Regions from separate parts of the Streptomyces sp. SYSU D01066-1 genome, predicted to be linked through region 2. Evidence: riboswitches for the same ligand, from Rfam matches in the RefSeq annotation. Region 2 holds a riboswitch; each other region holds the start of a gene.

Region 1 (4,899 bases), on a different contig from region 2:
GAAGTGCGGTGATCTGCGGATGCGCGCCATGCGCTCACCGCTCGGGTCCGCGCCGAAGGCCTCGGGCCACGGTGCGCGGAGCCCCGGGCTGAGGGGACGGAAACCGGCCACGGTACCTCCAAGTGGGGTAGGACAGGCCTTCATTATGGCCGTCCGGTGTGACAGCGGTTTCCGTCATCCGCCCGCCGTCGGCTCAGGCGACCGCCGCGATCCGCGTCCTGATGTCGTCCGCCGACAGCGTCCCCTTGGCCGTCACGTGGTCGCCGGAGGACTCACCCCGCAGCCGGCGTCCGATCCACGGCACCAGGTACTCGCGCGCCCACTGCACGTCGTCCCGGCGGATGTCGAAGGTGCCGCGCGGCGGAAGCGGGGGCCAGGGCTGCTCCGGATCGGCCGGCACCGGCAGACCGAGGACCTGGCCGGCGCGCAGCGCCACGCGCGTGTGTCCCTCGGGCGAGAGGTGCAGCCGGTCGGTGTCCCAGGCGCGGCGGTCCTGGATGCTGCGCAGGGACCACAGGTCCAGCACCGGGCACCCGTAGCGGTCGGCTACGGCCCGCACGTGCCCGTTGTACGTGGCGATCTTGCCCCGCAGGTGCTTGAGGACGGGCATCCGCCGGGTGTCGAAGCCGGTCGTCACCATGACCGTGCCGGCCGTGGCGGTGAGTGCGGCCACCGCCCGCTCGAACCGTTCGGCCACCTCGTCCGGGTCGGTGCCGGGCCGGAGGATGTCGTTGCCGCCCGCGCAGAAGGAGACCAAATCCGGCGCGAGAGCGACCGCCTGGGGCACCTGGTCCGCCACGATCTGGTCGAGCAGCTTTCCGCGTACGGCGAGGTTGGTGTACGTGAAGTCGCCCTCGGGCCGTCGGTCCGCGAGCAGAACGGCGAAGCGGTCGGCCCAGCCGACGAACGCCCCGCCGGGGCCGGGATCACCCACACCTTCGGTGAAGCTGTCCCCCACCGCCACGTACGACCCGATCACTGCTCTCTCGTCACTCTTCGAATCGTCTGCCACGTCGGCCCATGATTCACCGTGGATTGTGACCTACGCGACCGTAGGCAGGGGTTGACGGGCGGTGAGAAAGGCCACTTTAAAGTGTTGGCCTATTACGGAATAAGCAAGCTCCGCTCCAGCAGACACAGAACACAGGGCGCAGGACGCACCGAAGGCCGGACCCGGGGATCGGGGTCCGGCCTTCGGTGGGCGCGCGGAGCGGGCGGCGTCAGACGGAGACGCCGTGCGACCGCAGGTAGGCGAGCGGGTCGATGTCCGAGCCGTAGTCCGGCGTGGTGCGGATCTCGAAGTGCAGGTGCGGGCCGGTCACGTTGCCGGTGGCGCCGGAGAGACCGATCTGCTGCCCCGCCGTCACGGCGTCGCCGCTGGAGACGGAGATCGAGGACAGGTGGGCGTACTGGGCGTAGTTGCCGTCGGCGAGCTTGATGACGACCTGATTGCCGTACGCGCCTCCCCAGCCGGCGGTGACGACCGTGCCCGCGCCGACGGCCTTCAGCGGGGTGCCGGTCGGGACGACGAAGTCGGTACCGGTGTGGTAGCCGCTGGACCACATGCTGCCCGACTGGTGGTACGGGGTGCCGACGGTGTCACCGTCGACGGGGGCCACGAAGCCGGCGGAGCTGTCCGAAGCCTCAGAGGTGTCCGAGGCCGACTGCGCCGACTCCTTCTGCGCGGTGTCCGCGGTGTCCGCGGCGCCCGTGGTGTCCGTGGCGTCCGAGGCGGAGTCGGCGCTCGCCGCGGCCTCGCCGCCGAGGGCGAGCTTCAGGCCGGGACGGATCAGCGAGGGGTCGTCGCCGACGGCGTCGCGGTTGTCCGCGTAGAGCTTCTTCCAGCCGCCACTGACGTTCTCGGCGTCGGCGATCTTCGCCAGGGAGTCACCGGCACGGACGGTGTACGTCCGCGCCTCCTGCGCGGCGGCGGACTGTGCGGGAGCGGCATGGGCACCCGCGGCGCCCAGGAGCGGCAGGGCGAGTGCGGCGCCGCCGGTTCCGGCGGCGGCGAGGGCGCGGGTCAGGCGCTGGGTCCTGGTACGGCGGTGCTTACCCTTCGCGGGCATGGTGAGTTCCTCTCCGGCGCCTGCGAGGTGAGCTGTCGGGTGCGGGCTGGAGATGCCCGGCCGCGCCACGGGAGCGCGGCTTTACCCCTAGCCGTCCCGGGAACCGGAACAGGCGGTCGTACCTGTGGGTCCCCCGCTCCTGCCGCGTACGGGTGGTGGGTGGGTGTGGTCTCCGGTCGGCGGCAGGATTAGGCGTCCGTCCGGATCGATGGTGAACGTAAGGGACCAGGACGCACAGGGACAAGCGAGGGATTACCGGTGAAGGCGTTTCACATGATCCTTTGTGGGGAATATCGGTAACCCTGCGTCTACGGCGGCGAATGCGCCGGGGCCGAACGCCCTTGAAAAGCCCCCGTATTACGTGGACATGAAGCGCGACGCACGGTCACGGATATGACGCTGCTCACGCGGGCGCGTTCCAGCGACTTTTATTCCAGAGCGAGTTGGGAAAAACGCTCCAATTCAGACAGACGCATCACAAGTCACACAGAGGGACAACTAGGACGCTTTCGGGGGCCGGTATGCCGTATCGTCGGGCGCACCCGCCGTCGAACAGCGGCAGCGGGGCCGAATGGGAGGAGTCCTTGTGACGCAACAGGTCCCGTCGACCGAGCCGGAGCTGGCCGGGGTGCGTAATTTCCGCGACGTGGGCGGCCTGCCGGCCGCGGACGGACGGCGGGTGCGGTTCGGCGTGCTGTTCCGCAGCGGCCACCTCGCCCACGCGACCGCCGAGGACGCGGCGTTCCTCGCGGGCCTGGGCCTGCACACCGTCTTCGACTTCCGCAACGCGGCCGACCAGAAGCTCGAAGGCCCCGACGTGACCCTGCCGGGCGTGCGCAATGTGAACCTGCCGCTGTCCGACCCGGCCGACGGCGCCGAGTTCTGGAAGATGGTCCGCGACGGCGACCTGGACCAACTGCGGGAGATCCTCGCCGACGGCAAGGGCGCGGACCGGATGATCGCCTCGTACCGCTCGATCATCACGGACCGCACCGCCGAGCACTCCCAGGTGCTGCACGCGCTCGCCGGGGACAGCGTCCCGGCCCTGATGCACTGCGCGGCCGGCAAGGACCGCGCGGGCCTGTCGATCGCGGTGACACTGCTGGCGCTGGACGTGGAGCGGGAGGCGATCGTCGAGGACTACCTGAAGTCCAACGAGAAGCACCGCCGTTACAAGGTCAAGCGCAGCGGCTCCGCGGATTCGGCCTACTCCCCCGAGGTCATGGAACTGCTCAGCCCCCTGTTCGACGCGCGCGCCGAGTACCTGACCGCGGCCTTCGAGACCATCGAGGGGACCTGGGGCGGCGTCGACGCCTATCTGGAGCGGGGCCTGCGGATCACCCCGCGGACCCGGGACCGGCTGCGCGACCGGCTGCTGGACTAGGACGTCACTTCGCGCCGACCTCGAAGAGCAGGTACACGAAGGCCGCGAAGACGTGGCCGACGGCGATGTAGACGATGAGCCGCACCCACAGGGCGCGGGGGAACTTCTCCTCGATGTCACTCATGGCGTGCCTCCGGTGAGCGGCCCCAGGCACAGCGTGGCCGTGGGGCTCTGCAGCAGGGTGTGGACGAACAGCAGCTCGACCCCGTCGGGGTCCGCCGCCGCGATGCGGTGCGGGGTCAGCGAGTCGAAGTGCGCGCTGTCCCCGCGGATGAGCAGGTGCGTGGCGTCGCCCAGACGCAGCCGCAGCCGCCCGCCGAGCACGTACAGCCACTCCTCGCCGGGGTGCACCCGCACGATGTCGCCCTGCGAGCCGTACGGCACCTGGACCCGGAGGGCCTGCATGCCGCGGCCGGGGGCGCCGGCCGGCCGGTAGGTCCAGCCGCCCGCGACGGTCGGCTCCGCGTCGGCGGCGCGCACGACGGCGTCCCGCTCGGCGGCGGTCTCGCCGAGCAGGTCCGAGACGGTCGTACCGTAGACACGGGCCAGGGCCAGCAGCATGGGCAGCGAGGGCTGGCGCCGTCCGGTCTCCAGCCGGGAGAGGTGGGCCGGGGACAGCCCGGCGGCGCGGGCCGCGGCCTCCAGGGTGAGGGAGGCGCGGCGGCGCAGCTCGCGGAGCTGGGGCGCCACGGCGGGCAGGTCCGCCGCCGGCCCGGCTCCGGGGGCTCCGGAGGCTTCCGAGGGGCTCATGCCCCCCATTCAGCCCTGTTTTTGCCTGTGAGGCAAATCTTTTGCCTCACAGGCAAAAACAGCGGCCTCAGCGGTGTGCCACCGCCTGTTTCACCAGCGTCCTGCCGAAGTCCCACACCAGTCCGCCGCCGCTGTGCGCGTCGTCCATGACCTCGGTGAAGGCGTCGACGAAGCGGTCCACCTCCCGCTCCCCCACGATCAGCGGCGGAATGAGCTTGATCACCTCCAGGTGGTCGCCCGAGACCTGGGTGAGGACGCGGTGGCGCTGGAGCAGGGGCACCACGACCATCTGGGCGAACAGGCCCTTGCGGGCGGCCTGGAGCATGGTCCAGCGGCTGCGCAGCTTCAGCGAGGCGGGCCGGCCGAACTCGATGCCGACCATCAGCCCCCGGCCGCGTACGTCGGCGAGCAGCTCGTACTTGTCGACGAGCGCCGCGAGCCGGGACCGCAGCAGGTCACCGGTGGTCCGGGCGTTCTCGACGAGCCGCTCGTCGTCCATGACGTGCAGGACCGCGAGCCCGGCCGCCATGGCCTGCGCGTTGGACCCGAAGCTGGCCGAGTGCACCAGCACCCGGTCCATCGACGAGTAGACCTTCTTGAAGATCCAGTCCTTGCCGAGGGTGGCGCCGACCGGGACGTACCCGCCGGACAGCGCCTTGGCCACGCACACCAGGTCGGGCTCGACGCCGGCCTCGT
Region 2 (4,899 bases):
CCGGTACGCCCAGACGCTGCCGGAGACGGTCGCCTTCATCGAGGAGCGGCTGGCCGGGGGACGGGACTGGCGGGAGGCGTACCCGCAGATGGCGCGGGCGTACGGGGACCTCTTCGACTACGCGGCGGAGGACGCCTGGCTGGCGGGGCGCCGGGCGTGAGGAAGGGGCGGCCGGTGGTCACCCGGCCGCCCCTGACCCTGGCGGGTTACGGCTTCGGCGTGGCGTGCGGGGCGCAGGTCACGTCCCGGGCGTCCACCTCGCCGGTGAGCAGGTAGGTGTCGACGCGGTCGTTGACGCACGGGTTGGTCAGACCGGTGACGCCGTGCGAACCGGCGTCCCGCTCGGTGATCAGCCGGGAGCCCTTGAACCGCTGGTGCAGTTCGACGGCGCCCTCGTACGGGGTGGCCGCGTCCCGCTCCGCCTGGACGATCAGCACGGGCGGCAGGCCCTTGCCGGTCTTCACCTCCACCGGGGTGTGCTGCTTGGTGGGCCAGGTGGCGCAGGGCAAGTTCATCCAGGCGTTGGACCAGGTGAGGAACGGATAGTCCCGGTGCAGGCGGGTGTTGTCCCGGTCCCAGGTCTTCCAGTCGGTGGGCCACTTGGCGTCGGCGCACTCGACGGCCGTGTAGACGGCGTTGCCGTTCTCCGAGGAGGCGTTGCCCGCGGTGTCGGACATGTCGGGGGCGGCGGCGTCGACCAGGGCCTGGGTGTCACCGGCGACGTAGGCGCTGAAGACGGAGGCGACCGGCGCCCAGGCGGAGTCGTAGTACGGGGCGCTCTGGAAGAAGCCGAGCAGTTCGGCGGGGCCGACGACGCCGCCGACCGGGTTCTCCTTGGCGGTGGCGCGCAGCTTCAGCCACTGGGCCTGGACCTCGGCGCGGGTGTCGCCGAGGTGGTAGGTGGCGTCGTTCTGCGCGACCCAGTCCTGCCAGTCCTTCCAGCGGGTCTCGAAGGCCACGTCCTGGTCCAGGTTGGCCTGGTACCAGATCTTCTCCCGGGAGGGGTTCACGACGCTGTCGACGACCATGCGGCGGACGTGGTCCGGGAAGAGGGTGCCGTAGACGGCGCCGAGGTAGGTGCCGTAGGAGACGCCGAGGTAGTTGAGCTTCTTCTCGCCGAGGGCCGCGCGGATGACGTCGAGGTCGCGCGCGGTGTTCGGGGTGGTCATGTGCGGCAGCATCTCGCCGCTGCGCTCGGCGCAGCCCTCGGCGTACTCGCGGGCCAGCTTGCGCTGGGCGCGCTTGTCGGCCTCGGAGTCGGGGACCGGGTCCGCCTTGGGCGCCTTGACGAACTCCTGCGGGTCGACGCAGGAGATCGGCGCCGACTTGCCGACGCCGCGCGGGTCGAAGCCGACGAAGTCGTAGGCCTCGGCGGTCTTGGCCCAGATGGGGTTCTTGGCGGTCACGCGGGCCGGGAAGCGCAGGCCCGAGCCGCCCGGGCCGCCGGGGTTGTAGATGAGGGCGCCCTGGCGCTGGGCCTTCGTGCCGGTGTTGCCGATGCGGTCGACGGCGAGCTTGATCTGCTTGCCGTACGGCTTGGCGTAGTCGAGCGGGACGCTGACGTAGCCGCACTGGATGGGCGCGGGCAGACTCCAGTCGGCGGGGCAGTCCTGCCAGTCGATCCCGGCCTCGGCGGCGCGGGCCGCGGCGACGGCGGCGCCGTACGCCTGCCGGTCCGCGGTGCTGCTCCCGTGCCGGGCGGCCGGGCCGGCGACGGCCGCGGGCGCGGTGACGGCACCGGCCGTCAGCAGCCCGGAGACCAGTACCCCGGCGGTGCCGAGCGCGGCCGTGCTCCGCTTCAGTCGTCTCATCCTCAAGTGGACCTCCCCGTACATCCTTGCGATGGATACGGGGATCCTCCCGGCTGTGGGTTCGCTGAGGACAGGGGCGCCCCGACTTCTTTGCCAATCCGATAAACGGCACCACTCGTTCGATCGGCGGAGTACGGTCCTCCGCCCCGGTCGTGGCCGGCCGGCGCCTCGTCCGGCAGTCGGCGCGGGCGCGGCGTGCCGGGGGCCAGGGCGGTGACCAGGGCGGCCGGTCCGGTGAGCGGCAGCACCGCCGCGCCCTCCCCGGCCGTCCGGGCCGACGGCGGCCGCTCGGCGGACTCCGGCCGTACAGCGGCGACTTGGCCGACGGCGTGCTCTCCCGTCGGCACCGCGGGGCCGTTCCGGTCGGCCGGAGCCGCAGGCTGGTCGCACCGGCTTCCGTTCACGTCAGGCCGCCCGGGACCGCTTCCCGTCGTCCGGAGCCGCTTCCCGGACATACCTCCACCCGCGCGGGCACGGACGCCGACCCGGCCCGCGCGGGCGTGCGCTGACGCCGGTGCCGGTTGCGGCGGGCGCTCCGGGTTCCGTATCGCGGGGGCCGGCCGAAGCCTGAGCGGGCCGAACGGCGTACCGCCTATCGGCGTAGATTCACCTCCTGCTCCGGGACCGTCCGGCTTGCGCAACGCGCCTGTTCCGTCGGTGAAGTGACCACTGCGCCGCAGGTGGGGAGGTCGTCGGTCACGGCGGCGCTGGTCTGGACAGCGGACCGTCCACCCGAACGGATGAGTGGTGAGTAACAACACAAAGTCCACGTTCCGTTGGGATTTTTCCCCTTCGGTGCGCCAAGATCCCTGACTGACGACAAGACCCCGCCGCAGCGGCGGGGCGATCCGGGCGGACGCCGAGTCCTGCCGCCGCCCGGATGACCGGTCGACAGGAGTGGATCGGCAGGAGTGGAGGACCCGAGCAAGACGGGTCGCCGGCCCGGTCACGCCATGACCGGAGCCGAGCAGCCCTTGGGGTGAAGCCGCACTCGTGCGGCCGGGCAACTTCGCCAGCCCGAATCCGACAGGTCATCCTTCACAGGCGGCTGACGAAGGGTTGCGCATGACTGCGCTCAATCGTGTCCCGTCGCTCATGGTCCGGGCCTCCGCGGCCTCGGCCCTCACCATCGCCGCCGTGGGCGGTTCGATCGTGGTCCCCGGCGTCGCCTCCGAGGCCGCCGCGGCCACCCATGCGACCAAGGCGCTGAAGATCGCGGCCTCCAAGAAGGGCGCCCCGTACCGGTACGGGGCCACCGGGCCGTCCCGCTTCGACTGCTCCGGGCTGACGCTGTACTCGTTCAAGAAGGCCGGCAAGAAACTGCCCCGCACGGCGGCCCAGCAGTACAACCGGACCCGCCATGTCTCCGCCTCCAGCCGCAAGGCCGGCGACCTGGTGTTCTTCCACTCGGGCCGCAGCGTCTACCACGTGGGCATCTATGCCGGGAAGGGCAAGATCTGGCACGCCCCGAAGACCGGTGACGTGGTGCGGCTGCAGAAGATCTGGACGAAGAACGTCTGGTACGGCCGGGTGAAGTGATCCCCCGGGGGGTGTTCCGCCCACCCCGCCGGGCGGAACACCCCCTCGGGTGCGTACGGGCCCGTACGGGTCGGTACGCACCCGCACAGGGCGTCTCCCCGGACGCGTACGGCCCCGTACGGACCGGCAGGCGTCCCCACGGGGGTGCCACGGGGGCGCGGGGGCAACGCAGGGCGTACGGGGGCACGCAGGGGCGCGCAGACGCCCACAGGCCGTGGCGCGGGCCCGGCCGGCTGTCCGTTCGGCGTGACCGGCCGCCGCTCCCGCCCCGTGCGCGAGGCGGCCTCGACGCCGGTCCCGCGCGGACACGGGGACCACGGGGCCGCCCGCCGGGCGGGCCCGTGGTCCCCGGCGGGCGTCCGCCCCGTCCGCTCCGTCACCGTCGCCGGTTCCGCCGGACCGTCGCCGGGAGCGGCTCGGCCGGGGGCGTCCAGGGGAACTCCACGGAGACGGTCTTGCCGCCCTCCCGGGTGGGGCGGACCCTCAGGCGCCCGCCGCATTCGGCGGCGAGGCAGCGGATGATGACCATGCCGCGGCCGTTGTCCTGCTGGACGGCCGCGGGCAGACGCTTGGGGAAGCGCGGGTGGCTGTCGGTGACCCCGATGCGCAGGTACTCGTCGCGGTCGAGCGTCAGGTCCACCGTGAAGGTGGGTGACAGTCCCCGGGTGTGCTGCACGACGTTGGTGGCCAGTTCCGACACGATGAGCCGGATGGTGTCGGACACTTCCGTGTCCGCGGACAGCCCCCACTCCGCGAGCGTGCCGACGACGTAGGTCCGGGCGGCGGACACCGAGGCGGGATCGCTCGGCAGAGTGACGGATGCTTCCAGGTGGTCTGCCATGGCGACGTCGTCCCTTTCCGACGGGACCGCAGCCCACACGGAGCGGATGGTTCGAGTACGGTCCCGGACTGTGCTTGGTCGCCAGAGTGCCATCACCGCGCCGGTGACGGGGGGCGATCCACCAAGACGTGCATATATCTGTCGCTCGAAGCGGTGAACTCCGCGACCGCGGACCCTTTTCGCGCGACTCACAAGGAGTGAAGGAGTTGGCCCATGCGGCACGGTCCCGTGGTGCGCCGCCGGAAACTGGGTGCCGAACTGCGCGCGCTGCGCACGGACGCCGGGATCACCAGCGGCGAGGCGGCCCGGCTGGCGGGATGGCACCAGTCGAAGGTGAGCCGGATCGAGACCGGGACCAGCGGGGCGAAACCGGACGACGTGCGGTTACTCCTGGACGTCTACGGCGTGGCCGACGCCCAGTTGCGCGAGGTCATCCTCGCCCTGGCGGGATCCGAGGACAACGGCGGCAGGCAGCACTGGTGGCACCCCTACCGCGGCGTGCTGCCGCCGGCCTACCGGGACTTCATCAGCCTGGAGTCCCAGGCGAGCACGATGCGCACCCTGGAGACCACCGTGGTCCCCGGCCTGCTCCAGACACCGGAGTACGCCCGTGCGGTGACCCGCGCCGCGATGGACAAACTGCCGGAGGAGCGCATCGACGCGCTGGTCGAGGTGCGGCTGACCCGGCAGGACGTGCTGCGCTCCCCC
Region 3 (4,899 bases), on a different contig from region 2:
GCCTGCGCCCCGACAACCGCGCGGTGCTCGTCTACGAGCCCACCGCCCCCGCAGCCGACGCCGACGCCGACGACGCCACCGACGAGAACGAGGAGGCGGCCAAGTGACCGAGCTCGCCACCATGGACTTCCACCCCCGGCCGCAGGCGGGCGAGCCCAAGCCCTGGGCCTTCCCCGCCCCCGAGCGCGGCACGCTCGGCAACGGCCTCACCGTCCTGCGGTGCGACCGCCCCGGCCAGCAGGTCGTCGCCGTCGAGCTGTTCCTGCGCGCCCCCCTGGACGCCGAGCCGGCCGGTCTCGACGGCGTCGCCACCATCATGGCCCGCGCCTTCTCCGAGGGCACCGACAAGCACTCCGCCGAGGAGTTCGCCGCCGAACTGGAGCGCTGCGGGGCCACCCTGGACGCGCACGCCGACCACCCCGGCGTCCGGCTCACCCTCGAAGTGCCCGCTTCCCGCCTCGCCAAGGCGCTCGGCCTGGTCGCCGACGCCCTGCGGGCCCCCGCGTTCGCCGACAGCGAGATCGAACGCCTGGTGCGCAACCGGCTCGACGAGATCCCGCACGAACTGGCCAACCCCTCGCGCCGGGCCGCCAAGGAGCTCTCCAGGGAGCTGTTCCCGGCGGACTCCCGGATGTCCCGTCCGCGCCAGGGCACCGAGGAGACGGTCGCCGGCATCGACTCCGCGGCCGTCCGCGCCTTCTACGAGAAGCACGTCCGCCCCGCCACCGCCACCGCCGTGGTCGTCGGTGACTTCACCGGCGTCGACCTCGGCGCGCTGCTCGACGACACCCTCGGCTCGTGGACGGGCTCGGCGGCCGAACCGCGGCCCGTGCCCCCGGTGACCGCCGACGACACCGGCCGCGTCGTCATCGTGGACCGCCCCGGCTCCGTCCAGACGCAGCTGCTGATCGGCCGTACCGGTCCCGACCGGCACGACAGCGTCTGGCCCGCCCAGGTGCTCGGCACGTACTGCCTGGGCGGCACCCTCACCTCCCGCCTGGACCGCGTCCTGCGCGAGGAGAAGGGCTACACCTACGGCGTCCGCGCCTTCGGCCAGGTCCTGCGGTCCGCGCCCGACGGCACGGGCGCCGCGATGCTCGCCATCAGCGGCTCCGTCGACACCCCCAACACCGGCCCGGCCCTCGACGACCTGTGGAAGGTGCTGCGCACGCTCGCCGAGGGCGGGCTCACCGACGCCGAACGGGACGTCGCCGTGCAGAACCTGGTGGGCGTGGCGCCGCTGAAGTACGAGACCGCGGCGGCCGTCGCGAGCACGCTGGCCGACCAGGTCGAGCAGTACCTGCCCGACGACTACCAGGCGACGCTGTACCAGCGGCTCGCCGAGACCGGCACGGTCGAGGCCACCGCGGCGGTCGTCAACGCCTTCCCGGTGGACCGTCTGGTGACCGTCCTGGTGGGTGACGCGGCGCGGATCAAGGAGCCCGTCGAGGCCCTCGGCATCGGCGAAGTCACCGTGGTGAGCGCCGAGTAGCGGCACGCGCGCGTGGGGCGGTTCCGGCGACCTTCGTGCCGCCGGAACCGCCCTGTGTCCGAATGGGGTGGATTGGTGCAGAGGTTGCCCGTCTGCCCTGTGGGATGGACAACAAAAACCGTGATGCGTTTGAGTCTTGAACCGACGCCCGCTTAGCGTCTCCCCGGCTGTCCGTCAGGCAGTGCGCCGCACCCGCGGCACCGGACAGTCATCGCCGAGTCCCCGTACGGCGCGAGCCAGGGGAGCCGGGGACCCACCAGTCCCTGGGGTGAATCGGACGCCCGCGCGCAGCGAGGGGGCCCGTAGGAGACCTTCCTGCTCCGAACCCGTCAGCTAACCCGGTAGGCGAGAGGGAAGGAAAGGACCAGCCTCTACATGGCGTTCACGCGCGCCACCGGCAAGCACCGCCGTCCCGGCCGGGTACACCGCACCACCGTCCGCGCGGCCGGGGTCGCGACCCTCACCACCACCGGCGTCATCGGCACCCTCACGGCCCCCGCGTTCGCCGCCGAGCCGTCCCCCCAGGACACCGGCCTCACCCCGGTCATCACCCTCGGCGACTCGGTGGCCGAGGAGGTCAGCGCCCAGGCCGCCGCCCAGCGGCAGGCCGCCGAGGACGCCGCCGCCCGGGAGCAGGCCGAGCGGGCCGCCCGCGAGCGGGCCGCCGAGGCCGCCGAGCAGGCCCGCGAGGACCAGGAGCGCGCCGCCCGCGAGGCCGAGCGCAAGCGCCTGAACACCTACGTGGCCCCCATCAGCGGCTCCTACGTGTCCACCGCGTACCGGGCCAGCAGCGGTCTGTGGTCCTCCGGCACGCACACCGGCATCGACTTCCACGCCGCGTCCGGCACCGCCGTCCGCGCGGTCGGCGCCGGCACGGTCGTCGAGGCCGGCTGGGGCGGCGCGTACGGCTACCAGGTCGTGATCAAGATGCACGACGGGACGTACACCCAGTACGGCCACCTGTCGTCCATCGGCGTCTCCGTCGGCGAGACGGTCACCCCCGGCCGGCGGATCGCCCTCTCCGGGGCGACCGGCAACGTCACCGGGGCGCACCTGCACTTCGAGGCCCGCACCGGGCCGGAGTACGGCTCGGACATCGACCCGGTGGCCTACCTCCGCTCCCACGGCGTCACCGTCTGACGCCCCGCGGCACGGCACACCCGAAAGCCCCGGCTCCCCGAGCCGGGGCTTTCGGACGTTAAAGGTGACCAAAAACAGACCAAAAACAGCCAGGGAAACCGCCCCCCCGTCGGAAAGCGCGGCGCATTGCAATAGAGTCACTGAACACGCGTCAATCGTCGACGTTTCACGGGGATTAAGGCGGAGGTCGGTCATGCGTATTCCGGCGCATTCGGTGTGCACGGCGATCCGGGACGACATCGTCGCCGGTGTCTACGAGCGCGGCAGCCGGCTCACCGAGGAACTCCTCGCCCGGCGCTACGGCGTCTCCCGCGTCCCCGTGCGCGAGGCCCTGCGGACCCTGGAGGCCGAGGGATTCGTGGTGACGCGGCGCCACGCGGGCGCGTGCGTGGCCGAACCCACCGAACAGGAGGCCGCCGACCTGCTGGAGATGCGGCTGCTCCTGGAGCCGCTCGGCGCCGCCCGGGCCGCCCAGCGGCGCACCGAGGCCCATTTGAAGGTGCTGCGCGGCCTGGTGCGGCTGGGCCAGGAGCGGGCCAGGCGGGGCAACAGCGACGACCTGCGCTCGCTGGACGGCTGGTTCCACGAGACGCTCGCCCAGGCCGCCGGCAGCGCGGCGATGACCTCGACGCTGACCCGGCTGCGGCACCGGATCGCCTGGATGTACACCGTGGAGGCGCCCGCCAGCCCGGTCGACACCTGGGCGGAGCACGGCGCGATCGTCGACGCCGTGGCCCGGGGCGACGGCGAACGCGCCCGGTCGCTCACCGCGCTGCACACCGAGCGGTCGACGGCCGCGCACCGCCTGCGCCCCGCCCCGGGCGCCGACCGCGCGGAGCGTGTGAGGAACTCGCAACGTGCCGTAAACATGCCGAGCCTGCGGTATTAACACGGACGCCGTATACAAAGAGGAGTTATTCAGCGGGGTATTTTTCTGCTGCCGTTTCATTACCGTCCCCGTGTCTTTTCCGCCGGGGAACGCGGCTGGTTCACGGTGCCCGGGTACCGGGTGCGGAAAACACGGAAGCCGTGCCGGCCCCGAAGGACCGGCACGGCTCGCCCCGGGGCGCGCGACGGCTCAGACGGTCTCCGGAAGCTCCTCGAGCCCCTCGGCGACCAGCTTGGCCAGGCGGTCCAGCGCGGCGTCCGCGCCCTCGGCGTCCGACGCGAGGACGACCTCTTCGCCGCCCTGGGCGCCCAGACCCAGAACGGCCAGCATGGAGGCGGCGTTGACGGGGTTGCCGCCGGCCTTGGCGATCGTCACCGGGACGCCGCTGGCCGTGGCGGCCCGGACGAAGATGGAGGCGGGGCGGGCGTGGAGGCCCTCGGCCCAGCCGACGTTGACGCGGCGCTCAGCCATGTGTTTCTGCCCTTCGGTCGTGCAGGCTTGTCTAGACCAGTCTTCCATACGGCGCTCCCGCCGGACGGCCCCCTTCGGCCCCGGGCCGCTGTCGTACCCGAGCCGTACGCTGGGCCCCATGCAGACCGCGTCGGACCGGCACGAGTACCCCGCCCACTGGGAGGCGGACGTGGTGCTGCGCGACGGCGGCACCGCCCGCGTGCGCCCCATCACCGCCGACGACGCCGAGCGCCTGGTCAGCTTCTACGAGCAGGTCTCGGACGAGTCCAAGTACTACCGCTTCTTCGCGCCCTACCCCCGGCTGTCCGCCAAGGACGTCCACCGCTTCACGCACCACGACTTCGTGGACCGGGTGGGACTCGCGGCCCTGGTGGGCGGCGAGTTCATCGCCACCGTACGCTACGACCGGATCGGCGCCGGCGGCACGCCCGCGCACGGGCCGGCCGACGAGGCGGAGGTCGCCTTCCTCGTCCAGGACGCCCACCAGGGACGCGGCGTGGCCTCCGCGCTCCTGGAGCACATCGCCGCGGTCGCGCGCGAGCGCGGCATCCGCCGCTTCGCCGCCGAGGTGCTCCCCGCCAACACCAAGATGATCAAGGTGTTCACGGACGCCGGGTACACCCAGAAGCGCAGCTTCGAGGACGGCGTCGTCCGCCTGGAGTTCGGCCTCGAACCCACCGACCGCTCGCTCGCCGTGCAGTACGCGCGCGAACAGCGCGCCGAGGGCCGTTCCGTCCGGCGGCTGCTCACCCCCGGCTCGGTCGCGGTCATCGGCGCCGGCCGCACCCCCGGCGGCGTGGGCCGCGGCATCCTCGGCAACATCAGGGACGCCGGTTTCACCGGCCGCCTGTACGCCGTGAACCGCGCCTTCGAGGAGGGGCGGACGGAGCTGGACGGAGTGCCGGCC
Region 4 (4,899 bases), on a different contig from region 2:
AAGTCGATCGTCGCCTCGGCGTTGCCTCCCGTGCCCTTCACCGCCACCACGGTCCCGAGCCCGAACTGGTCGTGCGTGACCCGGTCGCCGACCGCCAGCGACACCGCCGGCTGCTCACCGGTGCGGCGCGTGGCGAACCCGGACCCGCCGGACGCCGACGACCGCGACCGGGACGACGACAGTGAGGCCGCCACCCCGGAGACCGGCCCCGCGGACGGAGCGGAGGTGCTCGCGCCCGTCCGCTTCCACGCCAGGTGGGCGGCCGGGATCTCCTCCAGGAACCGCGAGGGCGGGTTGTACGACGGCTGCCCCCAGGCGCTGCGCAGCGTCGACCGGGTCAGGTACAGCCGCTCACGCGCGCGCGTGATGCCGACGTACGCCAGCCGCCGTTCCTCCTCCAGCTCCTTGGTCTGGCCGAGGGCGCGCAGGTGCGGGAAGACGCCGTCCTCCATGCCGGTCAGGAAGACCACCGGGAACTCCAGGCCCTTGGCGGTGTGCAGCGTCATCAGCGTGACGACGCCGTCGCCGTCCTCCTCGTCGGGGATCTGGTCGGAGTCGGCGACCAGGGCGACCCGCTCCAGGAAGTCGGCGAGGGTGGCGGACCCGGCCCGCTCGCCCTCTCCCTCCGCCTCCGCGCGCTCCTGTTCGAACTCCAGGGCGACGGCGGCGAGTTCCTGGAGGTTCTCGATGCGGGTCTCGTCCTGCGGGTCGGTGGAGGCCTGCAACTCGGCCAGGTAGCCGGTGCGTTCCAGTATCGCCTCCAGCACGGTGGCCGGTCCGGCACCGGACTCGGCGATCGTACGGAGGTCCTCCATCAGTGTGTTGAAGCGCTTGACGGCGTTCGTGGAGCGCGCGGCCATGCCGTACGCCTCGTCGACGCGCCGCAGCGCCTGCGGGAAGCTGATCTTCTCGCGCTGGGCCAGGGCGTCGATCATCGCCTCGGCGCGGTCGCCGATGCCCCGCTTGGGCACGTTGAGGATGCGCCGCAGCGGCACCGAGTCCTCCGGGTTGGCGAGGACCCGCAGGTAGGCCAGGACGTCCCGGACCTCCTTGCGCTCGTAGAAGCGGACGCCTCCGACGACCTTGTAGGGCAGGCCGGTGCGGATGAAGACCTCTTCGAAGACACGGGACTGGGCGTTGGTGCGGTAGAAGACGGCGACGTCACCGGCCTTGGCCTCACCCGCGTCGGTGAGCCGGTCGATCTCGTCGGCGACGAACTGGGCCTCGTCGTGCTCGGTGTCGGCGACGTACCCGGTGATCCGCTCGCCCGCGCCCGCGTTGGTCCACAGGTTCTTCGGCCGGCGCGACTCGTTGCGCTCGATGACCGCGTTGGCGGCGCTCAGGATGGTCTGCGTGGAGCGGTAGTTCTGCTCCAGGAGGATCGTGGTCGCGTCCGGGTAGTCCTCCTCGAACTGGAGGATGTTGCGGATGGTCGCGCCGCGGAAGGCGTAGATCGACTGGTCGGCGTCGCCCACGACGCACAGCTCGGCGGGCGGGACACCGCCCTCGCCCGGCGGGACGCCCTCGCCGTGGTCGCCGGTGCCGACCAGCTCGCGCACCAGGGCGTACTGGGCGTGGTTGGTGTCCTGGTACTCGTCCACCAGGACGTGCCGGAAGCGCCGGCGGTAGTGCTCGGCGACGTCCGGGAAGGCGCGGAGCAGGTTGACCGTCGTCATGATCAGGTCGTCGAAGTCGAGGGCGTTGGCCTCGCGCAGCCGGGCCTGGTACATCGCGTACGCCTGGGCGAGGGTCTGCTCGAAACCTCCCCCGGACTCCGTCTGGGAGGTGCCCCCAGCGACCCGGGCGGCGAAGTCCTCCTCGTCGATCAGCTCGTTCTTCAGGTTGGAGATCTTCGCGCTGAAGGACTTCGGCGGGAAGCGCTTGGGATCGAGGTCCAGGTCACGGCAGACCAGCGCCATCAGCCGCTTGGAGTCGGCGGCGTCGTAGATCGAGAACGACGAGGTGAAACCGAGCTTCTTCGACTCCCTCCGCAGGATGCGTACGCACGCGCTGTGGAAGGTCATGACCCACATGGCGTTCGCCCGCGGGCCGACGAGCTGCTCGACGCGCTCCTTCATCTCACCGGCGGCCTTGTTGGTGAAGGTGATCGCGAGGATCTGGCCGGGGTGGACACCGCGCGCGCCGAGCAGGTGGGCGATGCGGTGGGTGAGGACGCGGGTCTTGCCGGAACCGGCGCCGGCCACGATGAGCAGCGGGGAGCCGGCGTGGACGACCGCGGCGCGCTGGTTCTCGTTCAGCCCGTCCAGGAGCGCGGCGGGGTCCAGCACCGGGCGCGGGGCGCCGTCCCGGTAGTAGGGGTCCCGCTCCGGCGGCACGTCGAACTTCCCGGCGAACAGATCGTCCGGGATCGGCTCCGGCACGTGCTCGTCCTCGGGCGGTGGCGGGGGTTCCTCCTCGTGGCCGCGGGGGGCCTGGAGGTTCGCCAGGAAGCTGTCGTCAAAGAGGCTGCTCATCGCTCTACGAGTCTAGGGCGCCCCACCGACAACCGGGCGCCCCCCGGGAAACCCGGCCGGACCCGGACCGCCGGACACGCTCCCGCCACCGCACGTCACCCACCGTGAGGACCGTTCCCTAGGTCACGAAAATGTATCGGGCATATCACCCTTCAACCTTCACAGGGGCCGCATGAGTTGGCTACGGTGCGGACGGGCCGCTCGACCCCCACCGGCGAACGTCGCCGGGCCGCGCGGCCTCCGCCGAATCCGGCGTGCCCACGCGGCGCCCGGAACCGGGGACCCACCGTGACACTGGGGTGAATCGGTTCACAGCCCTCCCCCGGGCCCGAACCGTAGGGCAGCCTTCCGTACCACCCCCGCCCGAACCCGACAGCTAACCCGGTAGGCGGAGCACGGAAGGAGTCGCCTCCCTTGGCGTCGCACCGCAAGTCGCGTCCCGCCGGAACGCGCATGGCAGGCATACGGACCCCCGTCCTGGCCACGGCCGCGCTCACCTCCGTGGCCCTGCTCCCCCAGACGGCCACCGCGGCCCCCGCCGACGACCGGCCGAGCCTGGAAGAGGTCCAGAAGAAGGTCGACGACCTCTACCGCCAGGCCGGGTCGGCCACCGAGAAGTACAACGCGGCCAAGGAGAAGACCGCGAAGCAGCGGGAGCAGGTCGACACCCTCCTGGACGACGTCGCCGAGCGCACCCAGGAGCTCAACGACGCGCGCGAGGAACTGGGCTCCTTCGCCGCCGCCCAGTACCGCACCGGCACGGCCGTCTCCGACACCGCGACCCTGCTGCTCGCGGACTCCCCGCAGGACTACTTCGACCAGAACCAGCTGATGGACCGGCTCACCGGCCGGCAGAAGCGGCTGGTCGACGACTACGTCGCCCAGCAGGCGGAGACGATGGAGAAGCGCCAGGAGGCCACCGAGAGCCTCCAGACGCTCACCACGTCGCAGAAGGACCTGAAGGCGGCCAAGGCCGCCGTCCAGACGAAGCTCGCCTCCGCGCGTGAGCTGCTGGCCGACCTGACCGCCCAGGAGAAGGCGCGGCTCGCCGCGATCGAGAGGGAGAAGCAGCAGGAGGCGGCCCGCAAGGCCGATGAGCTGGCCCGGCAGCAGGCCGAGGAGCGGCAGCGCCAGGAGGAGGCCGCGAAGACCGCCGCCGAGCAGGAGAGCGGCTCCTCGGGATCGGCGGGGACGACGGGATCGACGGGGACGACGTCCGCGACCGACTCCTCGTACACCACCAAGGCCGAGAAGGCCCTGGCCTTCGCCCGCGCCCAGATCGGCAAACCGTACGTCTGGGGCGCCACCGGCCCCGACTCCTACGACTGCTCCGGCCTCACCCAGGCCGCCTGGAAGGACGCGGGCGTCGACCTGCCCCGTACCACCTACGACCAGGTCAACGCCGGAACGACGGTGTCGATCTCCGCGGCGCAACCAGGTGACCTGGTCTTCTTCTACGACGACATCTCGCACGTCGGCATCTACATCGGCAACGGCATGATGATCCACGCGCCGAAGCCGGGCGCGTACGTCCGCGAGGAGTCCGTCTACTACGACGGCGAGTCGTCGATCTACAGCGTGGTGCGCCCGGCCTGAGCGGTTCCGCTCCGCCCGGCCTGAGCGGGTTCCGCTCCCCGGCTCCGGTCCCCGGCGCCGGCCGTGTCCACGCGGCCGGCGCTCAGGTCCACAGCACCGCGATGAAGACGTTCACCATGGTCAGCGCGCCGACCAGCCCGAACAGGCCCTTCTCCGCCTTCTCCTCGTCCCGCTTCACGTAGACGAGGCCGAGGATCACGACCAGCACGGCCAGCTTCACGCCGATCTTGATGTTGTTGACGGACTGCCCGTCGGCCTGGTTCAGCCCGACCAGGATCACCCCCGTGACCAGCATGGTCAGCGCGCCGTGCAGCATCGCCGGACCGAAGCGGGCCGTGCCCTCGCCCATCGCCTTCATCTGGGTGAGGAAGCCGCCGAGCAGTGCCGCGATGCCGATGATGTGCAGACCGACGAAGAGGTGGATGAGTACGTCCATGAGCCCGGAGCCTAATGAAGGGCACGGACCCGGCTCACCACCAGCCCCCGGGCGCTCTCCGGCATCATGCTCCGCACGGCCGCCGGGCCCCGATTCCGCACCTCGGGTGGGACGGGACCGGCCGTGCCGCGCCGAGCCCGACCGGCACCTGGACTCGGCCACGCGGATCGAGCGGGCGGGCGGATGATCCACGCCCCGAACCCGTCGGCCCCGGTCCGGGCGGCTCCGGTGGACGAGACGCCGTCCACCGGAGCCACCCGGTTGGTGTCAAGCACCTCGGACTCCGGTGACGCGGAACGGCGTTCGTTCCGGAAGCCGGGAAGGAAGACGAGAAGGAAAACGGGGAACTGCAGCTACCCCGTCGCCCCTGCGACGCCGGCCGGCCCCGGCGAA

What was found. Region 2 has a riboswitch for cyclic di-AMP ahead of ACY1JF_RS21755 (C40 family peptidase). Riboswitches for the same ligand answer to the same signal wherever they lie in the genome.
Region 1: another riboswitch for cyclic di-AMP. It lies ahead of ACY1JF_RS14950 (LysM peptidoglycan-binding domain-containing M23 family metallopeptidase); the one in region 2 lies ahead of ACY1JF_RS21755 (C40 family peptidase).
Region 3: another riboswitch for cyclic di-AMP. It lies ahead of ACY1JF_RS16630 (M23 family metallopeptidase); the one in region 2 lies ahead of ACY1JF_RS21755 (C40 family peptidase).
Region 4: another riboswitch for cyclic di-AMP. It lies ahead of ACY1JF_RS01670 (C40 family peptidase); the one in region 2 lies ahead of ACY1JF_RS21755 (C40 family peptidase).

What each region holds. Positions count from the first base shown of each region.
Region 1 covers NZ_JBUDHV010000012.1:172,403-177,301, forward strand. The annotation lists gene ACY1JF_RS14940 (MBL fold metallo-hydrolase) at 1-111, opposite strand, end outside; gene ACY1JF_RS14945 (SGNH/GDSL hydrolase family protein) at 194-979, opposite strand; gene ACY1JF_RS14950 (LysM peptidoglycan-binding domain-containing M23 family metallopeptidase) at 1,221-2,069, opposite strand; cyclic di-AMP (ydaO/yuaA leader) riboswitch at 2,072-2,234, opposite strand; gene ACY1JF_RS14955 (tyrosine-protein phosphatase) at 2,656-3,453, shown strand; gene ACY1JF_RS14960 (DUF6126 family protein) at 3,458-3,577, opposite strand; gene ACY1JF_RS14965 (helix-turn-helix domain-containing protein) at 3,574-4,203, opposite strand; gene ACY1JF_RS14970 (aspartate aminotransferase family protein) at 4,271-4,899, opposite strand, start outside.
Region 2 covers NZ_JBUDHV010000025.1:44,639-49,537, reverse strand. The annotation lists gene ACY1JF_RS21765 (NAD-dependent epimerase/dehydratase family protein) at 1-160, shown strand, start outside; gene ACY1JF_RS21760 (alpha/beta hydrolase) at 207-1,811, opposite strand; cyclic di-AMP (ydaO/yuaA leader) riboswitch at 2,741-2,873, shown strand; gene ACY1JF_RS21755 (C40 family peptidase) at 2,877-3,350, shown strand; gene ACY1JF_RS21750 (ATP-binding protein) at 3,727-4,191, opposite strand; gene ACY1JF_RS21745 (helix-turn-helix domain-containing protein) at 4,405-4,899, shown strand, end outside.
Region 3 covers NZ_JBUDHV010000015.1:31,327-36,225, forward strand. The annotation lists gene ACY1JF_RS16620 (M16 family metallopeptidase) at 1-107, shown strand, start outside; gene ACY1JF_RS16625 (M16 family metallopeptidase) at 104-1,492, shown strand; cyclic di-AMP (ydaO/yuaA leader) riboswitch at 1,695-1,855, shown strand; gene ACY1JF_RS16630 (M23 family metallopeptidase) at 1,868-2,632, shown strand; gene ACY1JF_RS16635 (GntR family transcriptional regulator) at 2,826-3,521, shown strand; gene ACY1JF_RS16640 (HPr family phosphocarrier protein) at 3,711-3,992, opposite strand; gene ACY1JF_RS16645 (bifunctional acetate--CoA ligase family protein/GNAT family N-acetyltransferase) at 4,111-4,899, shown strand, end outside.
Region 4 covers NZ_JBUDHV010000001.1:341,692-346,590, reverse strand. The annotation lists gene pcrA (DNA helicase PcrA) at 1-2,474, opposite strand, end outside; cyclic di-AMP (ydaO/yuaA leader) riboswitch at 2,706-2,880, shown strand; gene ACY1JF_RS01670 (C40 family peptidase) at 2,889-4,070, shown strand; gene ACY1JF_RS01665 (hypothetical protein) at 4,153-4,506, opposite strand.